DNA from 4 places in the Mesorhizobium sp. M1E.F.Ca.ET.045.02.1.1 genome. Region 4 is predicted to be linked to each of the others. Evidence: predicted binding sites of a transcription regulator. Region 4 holds the regulator's gene; each other region holds the start of a gene.
The links. The regulator PhoB, encoded in region 4, activates phosphate uptake and scavenging genes when phosphate is short. The targets are predictions, from matches to a motif close to TGTCATNNANCTGTCAT.

Region 1 (4,386 bases), 420 kb from region 4:
GCAGCTTCAGATGCTCGACGAAGCCGGTCGCCTGCACATTGTCGGAGTGCGAGATGACGAACTCCTCGTCCTGTGCGGCGGCAATCACATCCTCGCCGAGCTCGCTCGCGCGCAGCGCCCGGTCGCAGAGCGCCATCGCCATCGCCTTGCGCTCGCTCTGCCCGAAGACCAGGCCGTAGCCGCGGGTGAATTGCGGCGGCGCCTTGGCCGAACCCTTGAACTGGTTCACCATCTGGCATTCGGTGACGCGGATGGAGCCGAGCGGCACGGCGAAAGGCAGTTCCGGCACGTCGAGTTCCAACTCGACCTCGCCGATGCGGATCTCGCCGACGAAAGGATGGTTGCGGGCATAGCCGCGTTGCGTCGAATAGCCGAGCGCCAGCAAAAAGCCTTCGTCGCCGCGCGACAGCGCCTGCAGGCGGATGTCGCGCGCCATCGGGAATTGCAGCGGCTCACGGGTGATGTCGCCGGGGATGTGGTCAAGCGGCATGTCGCCGTCGGCTTCGATCAGGCCTTCATGGGCGAGAATCGAGGAGACACGCGGCATCGCTTCGGCTTCGGCCGGACGCTGCGTGGGCGTCTCGACATCGACGCCTGCGGCAAGCTCCGGATCGAGCAGCCGGTGGGTGTAGTCGAAGGTCGGGCCGAGCACTTGGCCGCCGGGCAGGTCCTTGTAGGTGGCCGACACGCGCCGCTCGACCTGCATGGCGCCGGTGTCGGCCGGGTTGGTGTAGCCGAAGCGCGGCAGCGTCGTGCGATAGGCGCGCACCAGGAAGATTGCCTCGATCATGTCGCCGCGCGCCTGGACGACGGCTAAAGCCGCAAGCTCGCGATCGTAGAGCGAGCCTTCGCTCATCACCCGGTCGACACCGAGCGCCAACTGCTCGGCGATCTGGTCGAGGCGCAGGGCCGGCACGGAGCGGTCGCCGCGCCGGCGATCGGCAAGCAGGCGGTGCGCATTGGCAATTGCGGCTTCGCCGCCTTTCACCGCGACATACATGTCATGCCTCCATCGTCTTGATGCGGGTGGTGCGCGGCAGGCAGGCGAGGCTGCTGGGCGCCGCCAGGATGATGTCGACGCCGCGCGGGAAACGCTGATTGTTCTGCTTCCATTGCTCGACGAAATAGCGCGGCATGCCTGTCGGCGCGATCATCGCGGTCTTCTCGACGCCCGGGCCTTCGAGCAGTAGCGACGGACCGGAAGCGAGATCGTCGACCAACAGGATCAGCGTCGTCGAGCGGTCGGGATATTCCTGCGTGCCTTGCGAAAAGCCGTCGAGCGCAGCCATCTCCGCCGGGTTGGCTACCAAAGCGAAATGCGCGTCGGCCGGCGTGTTGGCCAAGGGTGCGCCGGTGTGAAAGCCGAGCCAGGCCTTGACCGCGGGCTCCGCCTGCAGCCGCGGATCGAGCCAGATCGCCGTGTCGTTGTCGCAGAGCGAAAGCGCCGCGGCTGCGGCGGTCGCCGACAGCGGCGCCGGCGGATGGGCGAGCGGCGGCAGGGCCTGAATATTGCCGGGGCGCGCCATTGCGTCCATGATGGCGCGGAACACGACCTGCGCGTTGAACACCGGATCGGCGAAGCCGCCTTCGATCGATTGCGTCGCGATATCCATCAGTCCTCTCCGCGCACCATGGTGAAGAAATCCACTTTCGTGGCCGCTGTCTCGACACGCCGCTTTTCGCGCGCCGCGTCGAGTGCCCCACGCAAGGGCGCGACCAGCTTGGTTTCGACCGTTTCGCGGTGGGCCGGGTCCTGCCAGAGCGCGTCGGCGATGGCCGCGAGCTTGGCTTTGCCCTTGTCGCGGCCGAGCGAATAGGAATGGCCGACCTGTCCGGTGGGCAGCCGCACGGTGGCGCGGGTGATGGTCGCCTCGCCGACATTGAACGGCGCGCCGCCGCCGCCGATCCGCCCGCGCACCGTTACCAATCCGGTTTCGGGGCCGCGCAGCAGCTCCGCCTCCGAGGGCAGGCCGGAGCCCGCCCATAGGCGCGCGATCTCATCAGGCGCTGCGTGCGCCAGCGTCGCCATCACGGTTCTCCGCTCGGCCTGCTCGCGTGCTTCCTGTCCCCGCATGGCTCGCCTCCTTGCATAGCGGCTAATTTGTCTATTGATATAGACAACTATACAAATTATACTCATCACCTAACGAGAGTCCATGACGAGTGGATGACAAGAGGCGTAAAAGTTAGGGGGAAGGCGTTGGGGGCGGGGAAATGACCGGGCTGGCAAGCAGCATCGAAAGGCGCAGCGGCGTGTCGCTGTGGCGGCAGATCGCCGACAGGATCCTGGAGGGGATCGCGAATGGCGATTTCGCCGAGAACGCGGCGCTGCCGCCCGAGGTCGCGCTGGCGGAACGCTATGGCGTCAACCGTCACACGGTGCGCAGCGCCATTGCCGCGCTGGTGCAGGAAGGCGTGCTGAGAGCCGAGCAGGGGCGCGGCACCTTCGTGTTGTCGCGCAAGCGCCTGTCCTATCCGATCGGCGCGCGCACGCGGTTTTCGACCGGGTTGCAAGGGCAGACGACCGAGCGCCACATCGCGCTGCTGTCGTCATCGACCGAGCCGGCCAACCGGCGCATCGCCGAAGCGCTCGGCATCGCCAGAGGGGCGGCCGTGATCCGTCTGGAAACACGCGGCGAGGCCGACGGGCATCCGGTGTCGCGCGCCTCGACCTGGTTCGATGCCAAGCGCTTCGCCGGCATCGAGGCCGCGATGGCCGAGACGGGATCGGTCACCGCCTCGCTCAAGCGCTTCGGCATCAACGACTATCTGAGGCACTCGACGGTGCTGTCGGCGCGCCACGCCGACGCCGATGATCTTGCCGATCTCGATCTGCAGCCGGGCGCCATCGTGCTGGTCACTGTCGCGGTGAACGTCACGCTCGACGGTCGGCCGATCCAGTTCGCGGAATCGCGCTTTCCGGCGGAGCGGGTGGAACTGAGGTTGTCGGCCGGCGATTAGCCTCCGACGTCGTCATCCAGGGCGATAACCTCAGAGGTCGCCATCCGCGGGCGGAGCGACGCGAAGCGGAGCGCAGACCCGAGGATCCATTCCGTTACCTTGATCGTAAAGTGCGGCGGAGCAGAGTTCTGGATCGTTGCAACGCGTCGACGTCACGGAATGGATCCTCGGGTCTGCGCTGCGTCGCTACGCTCCTTGCTCCGCCCGTGGATGACGAAGGGATGGGATCAGTCACCTCGATAACAGCCTTGATCAGCCCCGACTTCTCATGCGTCCATCCGGCGCGGTCGCGCTTACCTATCAGCGGCTTGGCGTTTGAGGACCGCCTTCCCCCACTCCGTCTCGGCTTCGCCGAGCCACCTCTCCCCCCTCCGGAGGGAGAGGAAAGGAGCCCGCTGGCGACGGGAGAAGGAGGGAGTCTGGTTGAGGAGCGTTGGCTGCAATAGGCTCGCACCCTTCCTCTCCCCCGTCGATCGGGGGAGAGGTGGCTCGGCGAAGCCGAGACGGAGTGGGGGTCGACCTGCGCGGCGTCGTTGTTACCCGACCTCGATAACCGCCTTGATCAGGCCGGTTTTCTCATGCGCCCATCTGGCGAGATCGCGCGGCGTGCCGGCAAGCGTCGTGCGGTGGGTGACCAGTTTGGCGAGCGGCACAGCGCCGTTGCGGATCGAGGCGGCGACATGGTCGAAATCGGCGCGCAACGCGTTGCGGCTGCCGACCAGAGTCATCTCGCGTTTGTGGAACTCGGGGTCGGAGAAGGCGATGTCGTCCTTGACGACGCTGACCAGCACCAGCGTGCCGCCATGCGCGACATGGGCGAAGGCGGACTGCACCGACTGCGTGTTGCCGGTGGCGTCGAACACCAGGTCGAAGCCTTCGCCGCCGGTGGCCTGGCGCACCAGATCTGTCGCCGGCGCTTTCGAGCCGTCGAGTGCTGCAAATCCGAGCTCGCTTTCGGCGAAACCGAGCCGCTCGGTGCTCATGTCGAGCAGGCTGACGTCCAGCCCGGCGATGCGGGCGAAGAGCGCCGTGCCGAGGCCGATCGGGCCGGCCCCGATGACCAGCGTGCACTGGCCGGGAGCGCCAAGCGAGCGCCGCACGGCATGCGCGCCGATCGCCAGGAATTCGACCGCTGCCGCGTCGGCCAGTGACAGACCATTTGCCGGATAAAGGTTCTGCGCCGGCACCAGGATCTCGTCGCACATGGCGCCGTCACGATGCACACCCAGCACTTCGATCTTCAAGCAGCAGTTCGGCTTGCCGTGCCGGCAGGCGATGCATTTGCCGCAGGCGAGGTAGGGATTGACGATCACCGCTTCGCCGATCGCCAGGCCAACGCCTTCGCCTCTCTCGGCGATCGTGCCCGAGACCTCGTGGCCCATGATGCGCGGATAGGCGAGGAAAGGGTGCTTGCCTTCGAAGATG
Region 2 (4,386 bases), 290 kb from region 4:
GGCGAGGGCAAGCGGGATCAGAAGCGCACGCATGGCGAGGTGTCTCCGATGGAGGTACGTGAGCGTAGCGTCAAAACTGACGCGGGCCTAGGGCGCGGCGGCTGCCAAGCGCCCGTTGTCGGCGTCTGCGCCGCCCCTCATCCGCCTGCCGGCACCTTCTCCCCGTATAGTGACGGGGAGAAGGGAGCTGGGGCGGCCTCGGCACCCTTCCTTCAACGCTGGCGATTGGCGAAATCGCCGGCGGGAGCGCCCCTCTCCCCGTGACTATACGGGGAGAGGATGCCGGCAGGCAGGTGAGGGGCAGCGCCCAAGCTCGAGATTGTTATTTCTTCAGACTGGCTTCGATCAGGAGATCGGCGTTGCGGGCGACCGATGCCGCCGGTCCGCCGAGCCCGAAAAGCTGGCCGCTGATATAGGCGCCCTCGATCAGCAGCAGCAGCCCGTCGCCGAGCGTGTCGGAATCGCTGGCGCCCATCGCCGCCGCCATGGCGCGCAGGCGCCGGCGCAGCTCCATTTTGTTGTTCTCGCTCACCACCCGCGCAGGATGCCCGTGCTCGGGATATTCGACCGCCGCGTTGGTCATGCCGCAGCCGCGATAGTCCGGTTTCTGCGTGCGTTTGCCGACGCGGGTCAGGAAAGCGATGATCTGGGCGCGCGGGTTGCCCGGATGCGCGTCGACGGCCTCGTCGAAGCGCTCCCAGAATTCGAGGTCGTACTTGCGCAGATAGGAGGCCGCGAGCTCGTCCTTGGACGGAAAGCTGCGGTAGAGGCTGGGCTTGGTGACGCCGGCGCGCCTGACGATCTCGTCGACGCCGATCGCCCGGATGCCCTCGCGATAAAAAAGATCGCGCGCCACGTCGAGGATCTTGTCGGCGGCCTTCGGCGCCGGCGCGGCACGGGCCTCATTCACCGACGCTTCAATTTTATTGTCCGATGGCATTCAACAAACTCGCTTGACAATGTTACTGACCGGTACGTATGTATGGCGCCATCCCATTGCAACGTACCGGTCAGTAACATGATAGCTCAGTCCCGTCCGTTTGGCCAGCGCTACGCCTTTGTCGTCGTCGCCGTCATTTTCCTCTGCCTGCTGATCGCCGCCGGGCTTCGCTCGGCACCTTCCGTGATGATGCTGCCGCTGGAGGCGAGCTTCGGCTGGCGGCGCGATGTCATCTCGTTGTCCGCCGGCGTCGGCATTCTGCTTTACGGCCTGACCGGTCCTTTCGCCGCGGCACTGATGGAGCGCATCGGCTTGCGCCGCACGTTGCTTGCCTCGCTGCTGATCATGTCGGGCTCGACGGCGCTCAGCCTGTTGATGACCGAGCCATGGCATCTCTTCATCACCTGGGGCGTGTTTTCCGGCATCGGCTCGGGCGCGGTGGCGAGCGTGCTCGGCGCCACCATCGTCAATCGCTGGTTCAAGACCAATCGCGGCCTGATGATGGGCCTGATGTCGGCTTCGAGCGCCACCGGCATGCTGGTGTTCCTGCCGCTGATCGCCTCGCTGGCGCAGGCCGGCGGCTGGAAGCCGGTGGCGATCGCCGTTGCCATTGCCACTGCTGCGCTTGTGCCCATCGTCTTCCTGCTGGTGCCGGAACGCCCGGCCTCGATTGGCCAGGTGCGTTTCGGCGCCGACGCTGACGATGTGCCGCCGGTATCGCCGGCCTCGCAGGGCAATTTCCTGACGCATACGCTCTCCACGCTGCGCCGTGCCGCGGGTACCAGGGTGTTCTGGTATTTGTTCGCCACTTTCTTCGTGTGCGGCTTCACCACCAACGGCCTCGTCGGCACGCATCTCATCGCCTTCTGCGGCGACATGGGCATCGGCGAAGTGCAGGCTGCCGGGCTGCTGTCGATGATGGGCATCTTCGACCTGATCGGCACGACGCTGTCCGGCTGGCTCACCGACCGCTTCGATCCGCGCAAGCTGCTCGGCGTCTATTATGCGGTGCGCGGCCTGTCGCTGATCTATCTGCCCTATTCCGGCTTCTCGGCAGTCAGCTTGATCATCTTCGCCGTGCTCTACGGGCTCGACTGGATCGCCACCGTGCCGCCGACGCTCAGGCTCGCCAACGAAGCCTTCGGCGACCGCAGCGGACCGATCGTCTTCGGCTGGATCGTCGCCGGCCACCAGGTGGGCGCGGCAGCGGCCGCCGCTTTCGGCGGCACGATGCGTGAACTGCAGGGCAATTACGAGCTCGCCTTCATGATCGCCGGCATGACGGGCATCGCCGCGGCGTGTATTTCGCTGTTGATCAATACGAGCAAGCCGGCGTTCGAGCCGGAGCCGCAGGCGGCTTGAGGCACGGCTTCCCCTTCTCCCCTTGTGGGAGAAGGTGTCGCCGCAGGCGACGGATGAGGGGTGTTCCAGGGAAAGCCGACGTCTCACTCCGCTGGAACACCCCTCATCCGTCTCGGCGCTGCGCGCCGATCCACCTTCTCCCACAAGGGGAGAAGGGTATGCCTGTTCACTGTTATCAAAACTTCATGGTTCCGATATGCGCCTGAAACATTGAGGCGTGAGCTTGGCGGTCCCGTTCAACGCCATCCGGAGACCGCCATGAACAAGATCTCGTTGACCCGCCGCGCTTTCATCACCTCAGCCAGCGCCTTCGGCCTTGTCGGCGCCTCCGGGCTCGCGCTGCCCTACTATTCCCGCGCCAGTCAGCGCCCGGCCTTCACCCACGGCGTCCAGTCCGGCGATGTCGACGCCACCTCGGGCATGGTCTGGACCCGCACGGACCGCCCGGCGCGCGTCATGTACGAAGTGTCGACGACTGAGAGCTTCGCCGATGCGACGAGGCTTGCGCCGCTCGATACCTCGCCGGCCAGCGACTATACGGTGAAACGGCTGCTCACCGACCTAGCCTCCGACCAGGACATCTTCTACCGCATGACTGCGGCCGACCTTTCCGACATCAACGCCGTCTCCGAGCCGATCGTCGGCCGCTTCCGCACCGCGCCGGCCTCCAAGCGCGACGTGCGCTTCGCCTGGTCGGGCGACACCGCCGGCCAGGGCTGGGGCATCGACGAGACCGGCATGAAGACCTACTCGACCATCGCCAAACACACGCCGGACTTCTTCCTGCATTCCGGCGACACGATCTATGCCGACGGCGCCATGAAGGACGAGGTCGACCTGCCCAGCGGCGGCAAGTGGAAGAACGTCGTCATGATCGACGGCAAGCGCAAGGTGGCCGAGACGCTGGACGAGTACCGCGACCAGTGGAAATACAACATGATGGACAAGCACGTGCTGGGCCTCTCCGCCATCTGCCCGACCTTCTATCAGTGGGACGATCACGAGGTGCTGAACAACTGGTCGGATTCGAAGAACCTGACGGCCGACAACCGCTACACGGAAAAATCCATCCATGTGCTCTCGGCTCGCGCGGCGCGCGCCTTCCACGAGATGACCACCATCCGCTACGAGCCGTCGGAGCCGGGCCGCGTCTACCGCAGAATAGCTTACGGCCCGCTGCTCGATGTCTTCTTCCTCGACATGCGTTCCTATCGCGGCCCGAACGGCCCGGACATGGAGGAAACGCTGACGCCGAAGTCGCGCATGCTCGGCGAGCAGCAGACCAAGTGGCTGAAGCGGGAACTGGCGAATTCCAAGGCGACGTGGAAGATCATCGCCGCCGACATGCCGCTCGGCCTCATCGTCTGGGACGACGCGGCCAAGAAGGCCGGCGCCGAGGCGGTCAGCAACGGCGACAATGGCGCGCCGAAGGGGCGCGAGCTCGAATTCGCGGACCTGCTGCGCTACATCAAGAACGCCGGCATCACCAACACGGTGTGGCTCACCGCCGACGTGCACTACACGGCGGCGCACTACTACAATCCGGACAAGGCCAAGTTCCAGGATTTCAATCCGTTCTGGGAGTTCGTCTCCGGCCCGATCCACGCCGGCACGTTCGGCCCCAACGATTTCGACATGACCTTCGGTCCGGAGCTGAAATTCATCAAGGCGCCGACCGCCGAGCAGGGCCAGAACCTGCCGCCGTCGGCCGGGCTGCAGTTCTTCGGTCTGGTCGATATTTCCGGCGCCACCGAGCAGCTCACCGTGCGGCTGATGGATCGCGACGACAACGAGCTTTATAAGGTCACGCTCGACCCGGTGCGGTCGGCATAGGAGATTCTACACTTCGGAGCGTTGCGGCGATGCAGAATTTTGACGTTGGAGGGACAGCACCCCCCTCTGTCCTGCCGGACATCTCCCCCGCAAGGGGGGAGATTGGCAGCTCCGCCGCCGGAGCGTTTTCTGCAACGTTGGCGATTGGCGAAAGCCGGGGCGACATCTGATCTCCCCTCTTGCGGGGGAGATGCCCGGCAGGGCAGAGGGGGGTGTGCCGGAGTGCTACCCTTGCCAGATAGCCGTCGCGA
Region 3 (4,386 bases), 3.6 Mb from region 4:
GCTTTATCGCTGCGACGCCTTACCGCCCTACAACGTTCCGCTCCTCCCAGCCATAGAGCCAGTCCAGATCCGCCGCGAGCTTTTCCGCCGGCCGCGTCGCCAGCACCAGGTTGCGGGCTAGCGCCACCGGTCCCCAGGCATGCCATGCCAACCGGTTGAGCGCGCCGCGCCTGAGCACCTTCTCGATGCGCGGGCGCCTGAGATTTTCCCAGATACCGAGGCTTTGCCGCGGATCGGCGGGAAAGTCGGCGACCAAACTGGCAAGCATCGCGGCGTCCTCTATGCCCATAGCCGCGCCCTGCGCCGCGAACGGCGTCATGGCGTGCGCGGCGTCACCGATCAGCGCGACGCCTTCCGGCATCGTCCAGCACTGCTGCTCGACGGTGTGGATCGGAAATGCCGTCCAGGGGCCGGCGAGCGTGGCAAGCCTTGCCAGAACCTGCGACGTGCCGCGCATGGCGCTGGCGAGAATGGCGGGATCGGCATGGCCCGACCAGCCTTCGGCAATGCGCTCGCCCTTGGTGAAGGCGGCGAGGTTGACGGCGCTGCCCCCGCTTACCGGATAGGCGACCATGTGGAAACCAGGATGGAGGAAGGCGGTGACGCAGTCGAGCGCGCCGATCGCCGCAAAGGCCTGGCCGGCGGCGCTTGTCGCCGCCACCGTGGCGCGCCAGGCGAGCTCGCCGGAAAAGCGGCTTCTCGCAAAAGCGGGCTCTCTGCCGGCAAGTTGCGATCTCACCGTCGACCAGACGCCGTCGGCGCCGACCAGCAGGCCTCCGGCGACCTCGATGCTGTCGCCATCCGTTTCGGATGTGACGGTGATGTTGGGAGACGAAATGGCGATGGCCGTCACCCGTGCGCCTGTCACAAGCTCGATCTCGGGCCGCTCCGCAACCGTCGCCGTCAGCGCGGCATGCAGGTCGGCGCGGTGCGCCACAAGATAGGGCGCTCGCCAGCGGTCTTCGCCGGCCTGGCCCAGCGGCACGCGTGCCAGCTCGCGCAAGGTGGCGGCGTCCTTAAGCACCACCGCTTCCGGCCTGATCGCGCTCAGCCGTAAGCGGTCGAGCACGCCGAGCCGGCGCAGGATGCGGGTCGCGTTGGGAGAAAGCTGGAGCCCGGCGCCCACGACTTCGAGCTGCCTGGCCTGCTCCAGCACCGTGACGGGGTAGCCGCGCTCCGTAAAGGCCAGCGCCGCCGTCAGCCCGGCTATGCCGGCCCCGGCGATGACGACCTGCCGGGACCGCGCCTCATCCATGATCGCGCAGAATCAGGCGGCCTGGTCGATATAGAGGCAGCCGGCAGGCTGCGTTTCCGTCGCCTTCAGCTTTGGCGAATAGCGGTAGAGCGTCGAGCAATAGGGGCAGACCTTCTCGTTGTCGTCGCCCATGTCGAGGAACACATGCGGATGGTCGAAAGGCGGGTTGGCGCCGGTGCACATGAATTCCTTGACGCCGATGTCGATGACCGGATGGCCCGCATCGTTCTGGAAATGTGGAATGGAACCGCCTGCCATCGTCGTCTCCAATTTGGTCTCGGCTTGATTTCGGCCCGTTTGCATCTGGATCATAACCGGTCTCTTTGCAAGATCGATGAAATGAAACTGTCGCAAAACCCTGTCAGAGGATAAGTTGAGCCGGTTAAGCGCATCGCCCCGGAAACGAACCGATTCCGTGACATCATGCGTCATGAAAGCATGTTAGAGCATCCACAACGCGTCCGGCGGTGTATGGCGCTCAAAGAGAACGGTTGCAGGCAAGAGCAGGAATCATGAGCGAACTGAGGCCGGTGCAGAGCGAGTTCATCACCGTCGAGGCGGCAAGCCCGGACGGCGGTAATCCCGACCGCTTCGTCAACCGGGAATTTTCCTGGCTGCAGTTCAACCGGCGCGTGCTCGAGGAATCGCTCAACACGCGCCACCCGCTGCTCGAGCGCGTCCGCTTCCTGTCGATCTCTGCCGCCAACCTCGACGAGTTCTTCATGGTCCGCGTCGCCGGCCTTGCCGGCCAGGTGCGCGAGGGCATCGCGCTGAAGAGCCCAGACGGCCGCACGCCCGAACAGCAGCTCGAACAGTTGCTGCGCGAGGTCGAGCGTCTGCAGGAAGACCAGCAGAAGAGCCTGTCGACCCTGATGGAGCTGCTCGACAAGGAAGGCATCGAGAGCATCACCCGCGACGGGCTCACCAAGGACGAGAGGGCCTGGCTGGAAGAACATTTCCAGGACCAGGTTTTCCCGGTGCTGACGCCGCTGTCGATCGACCCGGCGCATCCGTTCCCGTTCATTCCCAATCTCGGTTTCTCGATGGCGCTGCAATTGCGCCACCGCAAGAACGGCGAGGAGATGAGCGCGCTTCTGCGTCTGCCGGTGGCGCTGAAACGCTTCATCCGTCTGCCCGACCGCAAGAACCATGTCCGCTTCATCCCGTTGGAGGAAGCGGTCGGCATCTATATCGGCAAGCTGTTTCCCGGCTACGAGGTCAAGGGCTCAGGCACGTTCCGCATCATCCGCGACAGCGATATCGAGGTCGAGGAAGAGTCGGAAGATCTCGTGCGCCTGTTCGAGACGGCGCTGAAGCGCCGCCGCCGCGGTTCCGTGATCCGCATCGAGTTCGACACGCTGATGCCGGCCGAATTGCGCGACTTCGTCGCCGGCGAGCTCGGCGTCTCGTCGAGCCGCATCAGCGTCTTGACCGGTCCGCTGGCGCTCAACCAGATATCCGAGATCGTCGCTGTTCCGCGCGACGACCTCAAATTCACGCCCTACAACCCGCGCTTCCCCGAGCGTATCCGCGAGCATGGCGGCGACTGCTTCGCCGCGATCCGCGAGAAGGACATCATCGTCCACCACCCCTACGAATCGTTCGACGTCGTGGTGCAGTTCCTGCGCCAGGCGGCGGCCGATCCGGAAGTGGTCGCGATCAAGCAGACGCTCTACCGCACCTCGAACGACAGCCCGATCGTGCGCGCGCTCATCGACGCGGCCGAGGCCGGCAAGTCGGTCACAGCGCTTGTCGAGCTCAAGGCGCGCTTCGACGAGGAGGCCAACATCCGCTGGGCGCGCGACCTCGAGCGCGCCGGCGTTCAGGTCGTGTTCGGCTTCCTGGAATTGAAGACCCACGCCAAGATGTCGCTCATCGTGCGCCGCGAGGACAGCCGGCTGCGCAACTACGTGCATCTCGGCACCGGCAACTACCATCCGGTCACCGCCCGCATCTACACCGACCTGTCCTTCTTCACCACCGATCCGACGATCGCGCGCGACGTCGCCCAGCTCTTCAACTTCATCACCGGCTATGCGGAGCCCGCCGAGGAGATGCGCATCGCGGTGTCGCCCTTCACGCTGCGCAAGCGCATCCTGAAGCACGTCTCCGAGGAGATCGGCCATGCGCGTGAAGGCAGGCCGGCCCGCATCTGGATGAAGATGAACTCACTCGTCGATCCGACCGTCATCGACGCGCTCTATGACGCCAGCCGCGCCGGCGTCGAGGTCGACCTCGTTGTGCGCGGCATCTGCTGCCTGCGGCCGCAGGTGCCGGGCCTGTCCGAGAACATCAGGGTGAAGTCGATCGTCGGCCGCTTTCTCGAACACAGCCGCATCTACTGCTTCGGCAACGGCCACGGTCTGCCGTCGGACGAGGCGATCGTCTACATCTCCTCGGCCGACATGATGCCGCGCAATCTCGACCGCCGCGTCGAGACGCTGGTGCCGATCACCAATCCAACTGTGCATGAACAGGTGCTTGGCCAGATCATGCTGGGCAATGTCATGGACAACCAGCAAAGTTTCGACGTATTGGCAGACGGAACCTCCCGGCGCGTCATGCTGGAGGAGGGCGAGGAGCCGTTCAACGCGCAGGAATATTTCATGACCAATCCGAGCCTTTCCGGACGGGGTGACGCGCTGAAATCGCATGCGCCCAAGCGCATTGCTCAGTTCAAGCGCCGCAAGAAGAACGGCGCCGCGTGATTTCAATTTCCCAGGGCCGGCTCCAGGACCGGCGGCCGCTGTCGATCATCGACATCGGATCGAACTCGATCCGCCTTGTCGTCTATGAAGGGCTGGCGCGCTCGCCGACGCTGCTGTTCAACGAAAAGATGCTGGCCGGCCTCGGCCGCGGCATCGTTTCGACGGGCAAGCTCGATCCCGAGGCGGTGACGCGCTCGATGGAGGAGTTCCGGCGGTTTCGCGCGCTTTCGGACCAGGCCGGCGCCGAGCACATGTATGTGCTGGCAACCGCGGCGGCCCGCGAGGCGATTAACGGCCCGGACTTCATCCACCGCGCCGAGGACGTGCTGAAGACCGAGATCCGGGTGCTCTCAGGCCGCCAGGAAGCGCATTATTCGGCGCTCGGCATCATTTCCGGCTTCCACCCGGCCAACGGCATCGCCG
Region 4 (4,386 bases):
TACATGCTGTTGCGCATCGATAGCCGCACGGGAGCCTGACCGATGTCGACCGCCACGTCGCTCTACCGAAGCCGCAAGCGCAAGAACGCCGTGATGATGGCGCTGTGCGTCATCGCTGCCGGAATCGGCCTCGCCTGGCTGGCGCTGATCCTCGGCGCGCTGCTCTACAAGGGGCTCTCCGGCGTCTCGCTGGCCGTGTTCACCGAAATGACGCCGCCGCCCGGCGACGCCGGCGGCCTGCTCAACGCCATCTACGGCAGCATCGTGATGACCATCATCGGCATCATCGTCGGCACGCCGATCGGCGTGCTCGCCGGAACCTATATGGCCGAGTACGGGCGCTTCTCGCGGCTGACCACGGTGGTGCGCTTCATCAACGACATCCTCTTGTCGGCGCCGTCGATCATCGTCGGCCTGTTCGTCTATGAGCTGCTGGTGCGGCCGATGGGCCACTTCTCGGCGATCGCCGGCGCGGTCGCGCTGTCCATCCTGGTGATCCCCGTCGTGGTGCGCACCACCGAGGACATGCTCAACCTTGTGCCCAACGCTCTGCGCGAAGCCGGCACTGCCATCGGCGCGCCGCGCTGGGTGGTGATCCGCTCGGTCGCCTATCGCGCGGCGCTTTCCGGCATCGTCACCGGCATCCTGCTGGCGATCGCCCGCATTTCCGGCGAGACGGCGCCGCTGCTCTTCACCGCGCTCAACAACCAGTTCTGGTCGAGCAATCTCAATGCGCCGATGGCCAGCCTGCCGGTGACCATCTTCCAGTTCGCGCTGAGCCCCTATGAGGAGTGGCAGCAACTGGCCTGGACGGGCGCACTCATAATCACCCTGACGGTTCTCGGGCTGAGCATCTTCGCCCGCAGCCTTACCGGACGCAGAGAGGACAGATGAAACCGATGTTGTCCACCGACCTGAACGTAGCCGACACCGTCGTCGAGAAGGCCAAGATCGAGGTCAAGAACCTCAACTTCTACTATGGCCAGTCGAAGGCGCTGAAGGACATCAACCTGTCCTTGCCCGAACGCAGCGTCACCGCCTTCATCGGCCCGTCGGGTTGCGGGAAGTCGACGCTGCTGCGCGTGCTGAACCGCATCTACGAGCTCTATCCGAAGCAGAACGCCGAAGGCCAGGTGCTGCTCGACGGCAAGAACATCCTCGACCGTTCGCAGGACCTCAACCTGCTCAGGACCAAGATCGGCATGGTGTTCCAGAAGCCGACGCCGTTCCCGATGTCGATTTACGAGAACATCGCCTTCGGCGTCAGGCTGTATGAGAAGATCAGCAAGACCGAGATGGACAACCGCGTCGAGCAGGCACTGAAGCGCGCGGCGCTGTGGAGCGAGGTCAAGGACAAGCTCAACGCCAGCGGCCAGAGCCTTTCCGGCGGTCAGCAGCAGCGGCTTTGCATCGCCCGCACTGTGGCGGTGAAGCCGGAAGTCATCCTGCTAGACGAACCGTGCTCGGCGCTCGATCCGCTGTCGACGGCCAAGATCGAGGAACTGATCGACGAATTGCAGGCCGACTACACGATCGTGATCGTCACCCACAACATGCAGCAGGCGGCGCGCGTGTCGCGGCAGACGGCGTTCATGTATCTCGGCGAGCTGGTCGAGTTCGACCGGACCGAGAAGATCTTCACCTCGCCCCGCGAGAAGCGCACGCAGGACTACATCACCGGCCGCTTCGGCTGAGTTCATACGAGGATACCATCATGGCCGAACACACCGTCGCTTCCTTCGACGAGGATCTGAGGCAGATCAGCCAGCTCATCATCGACATGGGCGATCTCGCCGGCTCCATGGTCGGCGCTTCGACCAAGGCTCTGCTCAATTCCGACAACGCGATGGCGCAGCGCGTCGTCTCCGACGACGCCATCATGGATGCGCGCCAGCGCGAGCTCGACGACCGCGCCATCACGCTCATCGCCAAACGGCAACCCATGGCCGACGACCTGCGCAGCGTGGTCGGCGCGATCCGCATGGCCGGCGACCTCGAGCGCATCGGCGACCTCGCCAAGAACATCGCCAAGCGCGTCGGCTCGGTCGGCATCAGCGCCGCGCCGCGCGACCTGTCGCACTCCATCGACTCGATGGCGCAGCTGGTGCTGATCCAGGTCCAGGGCGTGATCGAGGAGTACACCGCGGGCGACGCCACGGCGCTTGCCAAGCTCAGGAACGACGACGAGCGCGTCGACGTCAAATACACCTCCGTCTTCCGCGAGCTCCTGACCTACATGATGGAGGATCCGCGCAACATCACGGCCTGCACGCATTTATTGTTCTGCGCCAAGAATCTTGAGCGCATCGGCGACCATGTGACCAACATCGCCGAGAACGCCTACTATGTGCTGACCGGCACGCAATTGCCCGCGAACCGTCCGAAGCAGGACGAGACGGCGATGCCGGCGCCGGCGGCCTGACAACGAAGGTACCTGCTGAATGATCGCGCCACGCATCATGGTGGTGGAGGACGAGGAGCCGCTGGGGGTGCTGCTCCGCTACAACCTCGAATCCGAAGGCTATCAGGTCGAGGTGGTGACACGCGGCGACGAGGCCGAGATCCGCCTGCAGGAAAACGTGCCCGACCTGCTCGTGCTCGACTGGATGGTGCCGGCGGTTTCCGGCATCGAGCTCTGCCGGCGCCTGAGGATGCGGCCAGAGACCGAACGGCTGCCGATCATCATGCTGACCGCGCGCGGCGAGGAGAGCGACAGAGTGCGCGGCCTCTCGACGGGCGCCGACGATTATCTGGTCAAGCCGTTCTCGACGCCGGAATTCATGGCCAGGATCAAGGCGCTGCTGCGCCGCGCCAAGCCGGAGGTGCTGTCCAGCGTGCTCAAGGTCGGCGACATCGTGCTCGACCGTGAATCGCACCGCGTCTACCGCAAGAAGAGCGAGATCAGGCTCGGCCCGACCGAGTTCCGGCTGCTCGAATTCATGATGCGGCATCCCGGCCGCGTGTTCTCGCGCAGCCAGCTGCTCGACAATGTCTGGGGCGAGACGATCTATATCGACGAGCGCACGGTGGACGTGCATGTCGGACGCCTGCGCAAGGCGGTCAACAATGGCCGCATGCCCGACGTCATCCGCACCATCCGCGGTGCGGGCTACGCGATCAGGGAAGACTAGGGCGGTTCACCGTTTCACGGAAACGGCGAGCCACTCCATCTCTTTGTTTTCACGCAATTGCGGACGGAAACCGCGCTTCACACTTTTCCTGGAATTGCTCTGGAGTCCCGCCCTCCCGATGGATCGAAATCATGTTTCAGGGGCAGAACTCAATAGCAGGCGGTTGCCGATGGCCGCGAAGGGGCCACAGGCAATGTCGGCTTCTGACCCAAACCTGTCGTTCGTTTCCGCTCACCCCCAACGGCAGCTGATGTGAGGCCATTCCAACTGCTGTCGCGGCTGCGTCCCAATGTCATTCTGCTCAAATGAGCAGTTGTTTGTTGGGTGGCGACCGATCTTCTCGTGGGGTTGATCTGGAGCAAGTCGCTCCATCCCAGCGCGCGCTACCTTTCCACTAGAGTTTGCCTCAGTGGAGGAGTCCAATTTGGACCGAGGTTGCCATGAAGTCTCTGCGCGTCGTTGTTCGCCACCATGGCGGACCTGAAGTTCTGGAGATCGTGGAGGAGGACGCGCCCCATCCGGCATCAGGTGAACTGCGTGTGCAAACAATCGCCGCCGGCGTCTCCTTCGCAGAGCTATTGATGCGGGAGGGGATTCATCCCGAGAAAACGACCCTGCCATTCACGCCAGGATGGGACATTGTCGGCATCGTCGATGAGGCCGGAGAGGGAGTGTCCCATGCCATGATTGGTAAAATGGTTGCGGCGCTTCCCATTCATGGTGGTTACGCCCAGTTCATTTGCCTGCCGGCAGATGAACTCACTCTGGTTCCAACTGGTGTCGATCCCGCCGAGGCAGTCAGCCTCGTGCTGAACTACGTTACGGCCTATCAGATGATGCATCGCCTTGGGCATGCCTCTCCGGGTCAACGGGTCCTCATTCATGGCGCCGCCGGCGGAGTCGGCACGGCTCTGCTGCAACTTGGCCGCCTGGCAGGTCTGGAGATGTATGGGACTGCATCTCTTGCAGCCCATCAGATCGTATCCGATCTCGGGGCCACGCCGATCGACTACGAGCGAGTTGACTTTGTCGAAGAGATTCATCGTCTGACAAACGACGGCGTGGATGTCGTCTTCGATGGGGTCGGCGAAGCCAATGTCTGGCGTTCGTTTCGTACTCTGAGGCCTGGTGGCCGCGTCATAGCCTATGGCTTCACTTCATTTCTGCAGAAGGGCCAACTGGCAGGGGGCTTGCGTTACCGTCTTCGCGGGATATTGCGACCTGCGTGGTACGCGGTCCGCGCTTTCGTTTCACC

Region 1: a site for PhoB is predicted at 2,157-2,173, ahead of phnF (phosphonate metabolism transcriptional regulator PhnF). Genes of this name have one in related genera too.
Region 2: a site for PhoB is predicted at 2,473-2,489, ahead of EJ070_RS10555 (alkaline phosphatase). Genes of this name have one in related genera too.
Region 3: a site for PhoB is predicted at 1,591-1,607, ahead of EJ070_RS29260 (RNA degradosome polyphosphate kinase). Genes of this name have one in related genera too.

The regions. Positions count from the first base shown of each region.
Region 1 covers NZ_CP034447.1:2,886,226-2,890,611, forward strand. Annotated here, with positions in the region: gene EJ070_RS13950 (carbon-phosphorus lyase complex subunit PhnI) at 1-1,000, opposite strand, end outside; gene phnH (phosphonate C-P lyase system protein PhnH) at 1,002-1,613, opposite strand; gene phnG (phosphonate C-P lyase system protein PhnG) at 1,613-2,074, opposite strand; gene phnF (phosphonate metabolism transcriptional regulator PhnF) at 2,215-2,961, shown strand; gene EJ070_RS13975 (zinc-binding alcohol dehydrogenase family protein) at 3,498-4,386, opposite strand, start outside.
Region 2 covers NZ_CP034447.1:2,177,676-2,182,061, forward strand. Annotated here, with positions in the region: gene EJ070_RS10530 (hypothetical protein) at 1-33, opposite strand, end outside; gene EJ070_RS10540 (TetR/AcrR family transcriptional regulator) at 323-940, opposite strand; gene EJ070_RS10545 (MFS transporter) at 1,019-2,302, shown strand; gene EJ070_RS10555 (alkaline phosphatase) at 2,561-4,135, shown strand.
Region 3 covers NZ_CP034447.1:6,046,509-6,050,894, reverse strand. Annotated here, with positions in the region: gene EJ070_RS29270 (FAD-dependent monooxygenase) at 20-1,255, opposite strand; gene EJ070_RS29265 (zinc-finger domain-containing protein) at 1,268-1,513, opposite strand; gene EJ070_RS29260 (RNA degradosome polyphosphate kinase) at 1,768-3,963, shown strand; gene ppx (exopolyphosphatase) at 3,960-4,386, shown strand, end outside.
Region 4 covers NZ_CP034447.1:2,469,062-2,473,447, forward strand. Annotated here, with positions in the region: gene pstC (phosphate ABC transporter permease subunit PstC) at 1-39, shown strand, start outside; gene pstA (phosphate ABC transporter permease PstA) at 43-894, shown strand; gene pstB (phosphate ABC transporter ATP-binding protein PstB) at 891-1,694, shown strand; gene phoU (phosphate signaling complex protein PhoU) at 1,715-2,422, shown strand; gene phoB (phosphate regulon transcriptional regulator PhoB) at 2,442-3,131, shown strand; gene EJ070_RS12030 (medium chain dehydrogenase/reductase family protein) at 3,572-4,386, shown strand, end outside.